DNA from 3 places in the Bacillus sp. 2175 genome. Region 3 is predicted to be linked to each of the others. Evidence: riboswitches for the same ligand, from Rfam matches in the RefSeq annotation. Region 3 holds a riboswitch; each other region holds the start of a gene.
The links. A riboswitch is a leader RNA that binds a small molecule or an ion and turns the genes downstream of it on or off. The one in region 3 is predicted to bind thiamine pyrophosphate.

Region 1 (3,291 bases), 2.4 Mb from region 3:
CTCTAAAATAAGCTAATCCTTTCGTTCCTTGAACCGCTTTCGTATCTTTTTTCGTACTCGTTGGGAAAATAGGACCAACACCTAAATAATCCGCTCCATTTTCGATTGCAAAACGTGCTTCTTCAATTGTATGAGCAGATACGCCGATAATTTTATCTCCCATTTTTTCACGAACAGATGTAATTCCTTCATCATCTTGTCCAACATGAACACCATCTGCATCTAATTCAATGGCTAATTCTACATCATCATTTACAATGAAAGGAACACTATATTCCTTACAAAGCGTCTGCAATTCTTTTGCAAAGCGCACTCTATCTTCTCCGATTAAAGAACCTTCCCCCTTCTCGCGAAACTGAAAAAGTGTCACTCCACCATCTAACGCTTCTTTCAATACAGCTAAAGGATCCCTCGTGCAGTTATTACTTCCCATAATAAAATACACTTGCAATAGCTTAGACATTTTATCTATTTCAATGCGTGCCATTTCTTTCACTCCCTCTTACTCTAACTCCACAATCTTCCCATACTTCTCAATATCACCTGAAGTTGTATTCGCTAATTGATTTAAAAATTCAATTTGGAAACTACCAGGCCCTTTTTCTACCGCCTTAGCAGCTGCCAGTTCCGAAGCTACACCATAAAACGTTAATGCGGCTACTGCTGCTTTAACATAATCTTTTTCCACTGCTACAAATGCTCCTATTACAGAAGTTAGTAAACAACCTGTTCCCGTAACTTTCGTTAAAATAGGGTGACCATTTCGAATAACAATAGTTCTCTCTCCATCTGTAACAACATCTTCTTTTCCAGTAATGACCGCAACTGTATTTAGTTCATCTGCTGCCTGCCTTGCAATACTTACAATATTGCCATTTCCAGTACCAGCGTCTACCCCTTTAATTTCCCATTTCTCATTAATAACATTTGCTATTTCAGCTGCATTTCCGCGGATAATTGCTAAATCGATTTCAGCCGGAATATGTCTCGCAACTTCTGTTCGATATGAAGTTGCTCCTGCACCAACTGGATCAAATAGTACTGGCACATTGTTCGCATTTGCTGATTTACCCGCAAGTAACATCGCTTCTACTTCTTCAGGACGAAGTGTCCCCATATTTAATACTAACGCTCCAGCAATGCTAGCCATTTCTGCTACTTCTTCTTTTGCATACGCCATTACAGGCGATGCCCCAAGTGCCAACAAACCGTTAGCAGTAAAATTTGTTACAACAACATTTGTAATATTATGAACGAGCGGATTAGATTCTCTCACCAAATCCACTACTTTACTAATTTCTTTCATATTCATCCTTTTCATCTCCTAACTATAATGATGGGAGATACACAAAAAGACACTTTGCGCGTACGCAAAGTGCCTGAACATGTGCTTTTACACTCTCCCTACGCTGGCATTATCCAACAGGTTCAAATGGTCAATGACGGACTAGTAGTCATACTCTCAGTTTGTATCCACAAACTCCCATGTGCTTATTATTCATCTACTTCAAAGTCTACTCTTATTCTAGTAAAATAACAAGTTCTTTACTTTTCTATTTAATATAGAAGCAACCTATATAACAATAAACATAATCAAGTGAAACTTTAATCAGTGAGTGTTTTGTTCATCCCACTAAAAACCGATCAAATATGGAGCGAAACTGAATCTCAAGAAGATGTATGCTATATTTAACTTATGGAAATTTGAAAGGATGTTTTTAATATGTCAAAAAGCGTTGTAATCGCTGAAAAACCTTCCGTTGCACGAGATATTGCTCGTGTACTGAAGTGTGATAAAAAAGGAAACGGCTATCTTGAGGGTAGTAAATATATTGTAACTTGGGCTTTAGGTCATCTCGTTACATTAGCAGATCCAGAAAGTTATGATGTGAAATATAAAAAGTGGAATTTAGAAGATTTACCGATGCTACCTGAGCGTTTGAAATTAACGGTTATTAAACAAACTGGTAAACAATTTAATGCTGTAAAAAGTCAGCTACTTAGAAAAGATGTAAATGAAATTATTGTAGCAACAGACGCTGGACGTGAAGGGGAATTAGTCGCACGCTGGATTATCGATAAAGTTAAGCTAAATAAACCAATCAAACGTTTATGGATTTCTTCTGTAACCGATAAAGCAATTAAAGATGGTTTTGCAAATTTAAAACCAGGTAAAGCCTATGACAATTTATACGCTTCAGCAGTTGCACGTTCAGAAGCTGACTGGTATATCGGTCTTAATGCAACTCGTGCTTTAACGACTCGCTTTAATGCCCAGTTAAATTGCGGCCGTGTACAAACCCCTACTGTTGCTATGATTGCTAGTCGTGAGGATGAAATAAAGAACTTCAAAGCTCAAACTTACTACGGCATCGAAGCTCAAACAATGGAGAAGCTCAAACTTACTTGGCAAGATGCAAATGGCAATAGCCGTAGTTTTAATAAAGAAAAAATCGATGGTATTGTAAAAAGTTTAGATAAACAAAATGCTACTGTTGTGGAAATTGATAAGAAACAGAAGAAGTCATTCTCTCCTGGTCTTTACGATTTAACTGAATTGCAACGTGATGCAAATAAAAAGTTCGGTTACTCTGCTAAAGAAACATTAAATATTATGCAAAAATTGTATGAACAGCATAAAGTACTAACGTACCCTCGTACAGATTCACGCTACATTTCATCTGATATCGTTGGAACACTTCCAGAACGTCTAAAAGCATGTGGTGTTGGAGAATACCGTCCCTTCGCACATAAAGTATTACAAAAGCCTATCAAACCTAACAAATCATTTGTTGATGATAGTAAAGTAAGCGATCATCATGCGATTATTCCAACAGAAGGATACGTTAACTTCGCAGCATTCACAGATAAAGAACGCAAAATTTATGATTTAGTTGTAAAACGTTTCTTAGCTGTTTTATTCCCAGCATTCGAATACGAACAACTAACGTTACGCACAAAGGTCGGCAATGAAACATTCATTGCACGCGGAAAAACGATTTTACATGCTGGTTGGAAGGAAGTATACGAAAATCGATTTGAAGACGATGATGTAACTGATGACGTAAAAGAGCAGATTCTACCTCACATTGAAAAGGGCGATACATTAACTGTAAAGTTACTTATGCAAACATCAGGTCAAACGAAAGCACCTGCACGCTTTAATGAAGCAACTTTACTTTCAGCAATGGAGAATCCTACAAAATATATGGATACGCAAAATAAACAACTTGCTGATACGTTAAAATCGACTGGTGGATTAGGTACTGTAGCGACACGTGCAGATATTAT
Region 2 (3,291 bases), 2.1 Mb from region 3:
ACATTGAACAGAAGTGAGCTGTCTTTGCCCCTTCTGCAGGCAACGTTTCATCATGATATTCCATCGCACGTTCAGGATCTAAAGATAAATTAAATTGATCGCGCCAACGGAATTCGAAGCGTGCTTTTGAAAGTGCATCATCACGCTGATGAGCCGTTTTATGTCCTTTCGCAAGATCAGCCGCATGCGCTGCAATTTTGTACGTAATAACACCCGTGCGTACATCATCTTTGTTTGGCAAACCTAAATGTTCTTTCGGCGTTACATAACAAAGCATCGCTGTTCCAAACCAGCCAATCATAGCAGCTCCAATTGCAGATGTAATATGGTCATAACCTGGTGCAATATCTGTCGTTAGCGGCCCAAGTGTGTAAAACGGCGCGCCCTGACAAATATCAAGCTCTTTCTCCATATTCTCTTTAATTAAGTGCATCGGTACGTGTCCAGGTCCTTCAATCATAACTTGCACATCATGTTTCCAAGCAATTTTGGTTAATTCACCAAGTGTTTCAAGCTCAGAAAACTGTGCTTCGTCATTTGCATCTGCAATTGAACCTGGGCGTAATCCATCTCCAAGAGAGAACGAAACATCATACTGCTTCATAATTTCACAAATCTCTTCAAAATGAGTGTATAGGAAGTTTTCTTTATGATGGAATAAACACCACTGTGCCATAATCGAACCACCGCGCGAAACGATACCTGTCGTACGCTTTGCAGTAATTGGAATGTAACGAAGTAATACACCAGCGTGAATTGTAAAGTAATCTACGCCTTGCTCCGCCTGCTCAATTAACGTATCACGATATACTTCCCACGTTAAATCTTCTGCAATTCCGTTTACTTTTTCCAGCGCTTGATAGATCGGTACAGTTCCAACTGGTACAGGCGCGTTACGAATAATCCACTCACGCGTCGTATGAATATTTTTACCTGTAGATAAATCCATAATCGTATCCGCACCCCAGCGCGTTGCCCATGTCATCTTCTCTACTTCTTCTGCAATCGAAGAAGATACAGCTGAGTTTCCGATATTCGCGTTTACCTTCACATGAAAATTACGCCCGATGATCATCGGTTCAGCTTCTGGATGATTAATATTCGCTGGTAAAATAGCGCGGCCTTCTGCGATTTCCTTACGAACAAACTCCGGCTCTACCCCTTCACGAATCGCAACGTATTCCATCTCAGACGTAATAATGCCATTACGTGCATAGTGCATTTGCGTAACATTTGCACCTTGCTTTGCTCTAAGTGGCTGGCGATCCATTTGCGGGAAAACAGGTGTATGTTTCGAAGCTACTCTCACACCGTCATCCTCTGGTTTCACTTCACGCCCTTCGTATGCTTCTACATCACCACGCCCCATAATCCAAGAGTGGCGCGGCGTTGGAATTCCTTTTTCCAACTCGACCTTATACGCAGGATCTGTATAAGGACCGCTCGTATCATACACACGGATTGGTGGATTTGGAACGCCATTCGTTTCGCTTTGTTCAATCTCACGCATCGGCACTTTCATACCTTCTCGTGGTCCATCCACATATACTTTCTTACTCCCTGGTAAACTCGACTTCAATTCAATTTGCTCAGCTGAAACAGATTGTTTCATAAATTTTGTTGCCCCCCTGTTCGTGACAAGGACAAGATATGGCCAGCGCATGCCAAAATAAAAAGAGCCAGGTCCATAAAAAAATAAGGACCTGGCTCATAAAGACATCATTATGTAAAGCCGTTAACTTCCCTACGCTGGTACGAGCCAGATCAGGTCCAAAGGGTTAAGAAGTTCACGCGCTTCTCTCTCAGCCTACGCATACGTTAGGCACCCCTAGTTTATCACTGATTTAATTTTCAATACTTTCCCATCATACACGATAATCTGAAAAATGAAAAGTTTATTTCTTTTGCTCTTTACGGAATCATCCACGTTAAATAATACGCCTGCACATACGTCATAATACCAACAATAATTACGAAGAATAAGCTATGCTTCACTGTAAAACGGAACAAATCCGATTCTTTTCCAGCAAGACCAACCGCCGCACAAGCGATCGCAATCGACTGCGGGGAAATCATTTTCCCTGTTACACCGCCTGTTGTATTTGCTGCAACGAGAAGCACTTCAGATACGCCGACTTGCTGCGCTGTAATGGCTTGTAAATTTGAGAACAGTGCATTCGCAGACGTATCAGACCCTGTTAGGAATACGCCAATCCAGCCTAAGAATGGTGAGAAGAACGGGAATAGTCCACCAGTTCCGGCTAATGCTAACGCTAACGTGGAAGATAGACCAGAATAGTTTGCGATAAATGCAAACCCTAGTACGAATCCGATAGATAGAATTGGCATTTTTAATTCGCTTAACGTTTCTTTAAATGTCACTACTGCATCTTTTACATTCATTTTCAAAATAAACATGGAAATGATACAAGCAATTAAAATCGCTGTTCCAGTTGCCGATAATACATCAAACTTCAAAATTGCCTCGTAAGGCATTGGTTTATTTACAATTGGCTCTGCTTTCATTACTAAATTATGCAGACCTGGAATTTCAAACTTAAATACAAGACTTTCTAAAGCCCCTCCTGAAGCAAATAGTGCCTTAAAGAAACTTTGGCTCCAAATGACTACCATAACCGTTAATACGATAAATGGAGACCATGCTTTCACTACTTTTCCAAACGTTAATTTCGGCATCGATGCCGCTGTCGTTGTTACTGCTACTTCACTATTTGCTCGCCCGGATTGATAAATTTCTTTCGGCTGCCAAACTTTTAAGAACAGCGCTAAACTAATTAAACTTACAAGTGCTGATGTAATATCCGGAAGTTCTGGCCCTAAAAATGTCGCTGTAATGAACTGCGTAATCGCAAATGAACTACCCGCTACAAGTAACGCAGGCCACGTTTGTCGTATCCCTTTAAATCCATCCATTAAAAATACGATAAAGAATGGAACAAATAATGATAGGAACGGTAATTGATGCCCAGCCATTTGTCCAATTTTATGTGGATCAATACCTGTTACTTGTCCAGCAACTGTAATCGGAATTCCCATCGCTCCGAACGCCACTGGTGCAGTATTTGCAATTAAACAAAGACCTGCTGCGTATAAAGGATTTAACCCAAGACCCGCAAGAAGTGCTGCTGTAATCGCTACTGGTGCCCCAAATCCTGCCGCTCCTTCTAAAAATGCTCCAAATGAAAATCCAATTAAAATAACGAGTAGACGATGATCATTCGTAATCGATAATACCGATGCACGAATCACATCGAATTGACCTGTTTTTAC
Region 3 (3,291 bases):
GATATGAATGAGGATGGTATTGATACGAATAAAGTTGAAAAAAGCTTGCGTGAAAAAGATTTTGATTTTGCTTATTTAATTCCTTCTTATCATAATCCAACCGGTATTGTTACGAGTTCAGAGAAAAGAACGGAATTGATGAGGTTATTCTCAAAATACAACGTTCCTATTATAGAGGACGGATTTAATGAAGAATTACGTTATTCAGGTTCACATTTAGCTCCATTATTAACTTTTGCGGGAGCTGGCAATAATGTCATTTATATTAGTAGCTTTTCAAAGGTACTTTTCCCTGGTTTACGTGTAGGCTGGATTATTGCAGATAAAGAGCTGATTCATTATTTAGAAAGCGTAAAAAGAGCAAGAACGATTCACACATCTACGCTAGATCAAGCTGTTCTGTTTCAATATTTACATGAGGGATATTTTGAGAAATATTTAAAAAAGGCAAGATCTGTTTATAAGAAAAAATATGAGTTAGCTGTCGGGGCATGTAACCAGTACATTCATTTCAAAAGAATGACTGGAGATGGTGGACTTCATTTATTTATAGAACTAGAAGAGCATATGAATGCCCGCACACTTTTACAAAAGTGTTATGAGAAAGGCGTTACGTTTTCACCTGGAGATGTTTTTTACTCTGATGGAGAAGGAGCGAACACTTTCCGATTAGGGTTTTCGCGCTTGAAAGAAGAAGAAATAGTTCGGGGAATTAAAATAATTGGTGATACATTAAAAAATGAAATTTGGAGTTGAGAAAATGAAAATCGGTGTTATTATGGGCGGGGTATCGTCTGAAAAACAAGTTTCAATTATGACGGGGAATGAAATGATTGCTCATTTAGATAAAAATAAGTATGAAATAGTTCCAATTACATTAAATGAAAAAGTGGATTTAATTGAAAAAGCGAAAGACATTGACTTTGCGTTGCTCGCGTTACACGGAAAATACGGAGAAGATGGGACAGTTCAAGGAACACTGGAGAGTTTAGGGATTCCTTATAGCGGAAGTAATATGTTATCTAGCAGTATATGTATGGATAAAAATATTTCGAAAAAGATTTTACGTTATGAAGGTGTAGAAACACCAGATTGGATTGAACTTACAAAAATGGAGGATCTAAATCTTGATGAGTTAGATAAGTTAGGATTTCCATTAGTAGTAAAACCAAACTCTGGCGGATCGAGTGTCGGAGTGAAAATCGTTTATAATAAAAATGAATTGATCTCAATGCTAGAAACTGTATTCGAATGGGATTCTGAAGTAGTAATTGAGAAGTATATAAAAGGTGATGAAATTACATGTTCAATTCTGGATGGAAAACAGTTACCTATAGTTTCAATTCGACATGCAGCCGAGTTCTTTGACTACAATGCAAAATATGATGATACTAGTACAGTTGAGGAAGTCATCGAACTTCCAGTAGAAATTAATGAACGTGTAAATAAAGCGTCACTTGCTTGTTATAAAGCATTAAAATGTAGTGTTTATGCAAGAGTTGATATGATGGTGAAGGACGGAATTCCATATGTAATGGAAATTAATACATTACCAGGGATGACACAATCAAGTTTATTGCCAAAAAGTGCAGAAGCGGCGGGAATTAGTTATAGCGAACTATTAGATATGATTATTGAAACATCATTAAAAGTTAGAAAAGAAGAAGGGTTTTAAGGGAATTATATAACTAATTTTTTGACAGTTTCACGAAGTATGCTATGATGAATACATTATAAAAACAAAATATTTATCCACTAGGGGGGCCTTTTATAGGCTGAGATCAAATGTGATTTTGAGACTCTTAGTACCTGATCTGGTTAATGCCAGCGTAGGGAAGTGGGAAAGACGTTGCTATTTAATGAGTAAATAAATACTGTCGATTTCACTTTCTTTACGCCTGTAAAGAAAGTTTTTTTATTTTACAGCTTTAATAATTGTGGATAAATACTTATATTTTATACATTATTGGAGGGATTTAAATGACTTTTTCACAATCGTTACGTAAAGAAGTAGATTCAATTTGGGAAGCGAGTTTTAACCATCCTTTTGTAAAAAAACTTGGTGAAGGAACGTTAGATTTAGCTAGTTTTCGTTATTATGTGCTTCAAGATTCATATTATTTGAGCCATTTTGCTAGAGTACAAACTTTAGGAGCTGCGAAAGCTCTTGAATTAGAGACGACAGCTCGTATGGCACATCATGCTCAAAATACATATGAGGCAGAGTTATCTTTACATGAGAATTTTGCGAAGAAATTAGGGATAACAAAAGAAGAAAAAGATAATTTTATTCCTGCGCCAACTGCATATGCGTATACTTCACATATGTATCGTGCTGGGTATGAAGGGCATTTAGGAGATATCATTGCAGCAATTTTACCTTGCTATTGGTTGTATTATGAAATTGGCGAACGCTTAAAAGAGTGCCAGCCGGAAGAGCCAATTTATAACGAATGGATTTCTGCTTATGGATCTGATTGGTTCCGTACGCTAGTTGAAGAACAAATTACACGTTTAGATACTATCGCTGAAAAAGTAACAGAGGCAGATCGCAAACGTATGAAACAGCATTTTATTATTAGCAGTCAATATGAATATTCATTTTGGGAAATGGCTTATACATTAGAAAAGTGGCCAGTGGATACAGACGTAAAAGACGTAATTGGATAAAGAATAGAAGTAATGTTATAGCTAGGTATGGATCATACCTAGCTATATATTTTTTCTTGTCAAATTTGCGTAAAGTCATTAGTGCTACGGAAATGGCGAAATAGAATATCGATAATTTAGCTCATTTACTTGTCTACGCATTAACTGGATAAACTTCTGTCACATTTATTTTACAATCAAAGAACGTAAATGTTGGTGGTATGAAGTTAAATAAGAAAAGAAACCCGAGCTGTTAGCTGTAACGGAGTTGTTTTTTCTTTGCAGGAATTTCTAAATTATCATGGAGTGTTGTTAATACGATATGCAAATATGCATATCGTATTTTTTTGAGTTCTTTATGTGTTAAAATTAGATATAGAGATATGGAAATATAAAGAAGCAAAAGCAGGAATAACCAATGAATTTTGAGAGGTGTTATATGTTTACAAATAAGAAATTAATTCGATTTGGTTTATCGTTGTTTGTATTTTTAGGGATAATTAATTTTACAATCAGCTATTTCCAAACATATCTTGAAACAGCAGCAGATATTAAATGGGTAATTCCAGAAATTTGGAAAACTATTTTGCTAGATGTTCCTCAAGGGATACTTGTTCTTTTAGGCGCAATTGCTTTATATGA

Region 1: linked by a shared signal. The riboswitch ahead of thiM (hydroxyethylthiazole kinase) and the one ahead of tenA (thiaminase II) in region 3 are both predicted to bind thiamine pyrophosphate.
Region 2: linked by a shared signal. The riboswitch ahead of thiC (phosphomethylpyrimidine synthase ThiC) and the one ahead of tenA (thiaminase II) in region 3 are both predicted to bind thiamine pyrophosphate.

Annotation. Positions count from the first base shown of each region.
Region 1 is NZ_CM173819.1:514,294-517,584, reverse strand. Features, by position in the region: gene thiE (thiamine phosphate synthase) at 1-487, opposite strand, end outside; gene thiM (hydroxyethylthiazole kinase) at 503-1,312, opposite strand; TPP riboswitch at 1,385-1,497, opposite strand; gene topB (DNA topoisomerase III) at 1,724-3,291, shown strand, end outside.
Region 2 is NZ_CM173819.1:4,979,951-4,983,241, forward strand. Features, by position in the region: gene thiC (phosphomethylpyrimidine synthase ThiC) at 1-1,612, opposite strand, end outside; TPP riboswitch at 1,725-1,840, opposite strand; gene lldP (L-lactate permease) at 1,912-3,291, opposite strand, start outside.
Region 3 is NZ_CM173819.1:2,886,131-2,889,421, reverse strand. Features, by position in the region: gene pdxR (MocR-like pyridoxine biosynthesis transcription factor PdxR) at 1-756, shown strand, start outside; gene ACXKY9_RS15065 (D-alanine--D-alanine ligase) at 761-1,675, shown strand; TPP riboswitch at 1,748-1,853, shown strand; gene tenA (thiaminase II) at 1,981-2,670, shown strand; gene ACXKY9_RS15055 (DUF3937 family protein) at 3,068-3,291, shown strand, end outside.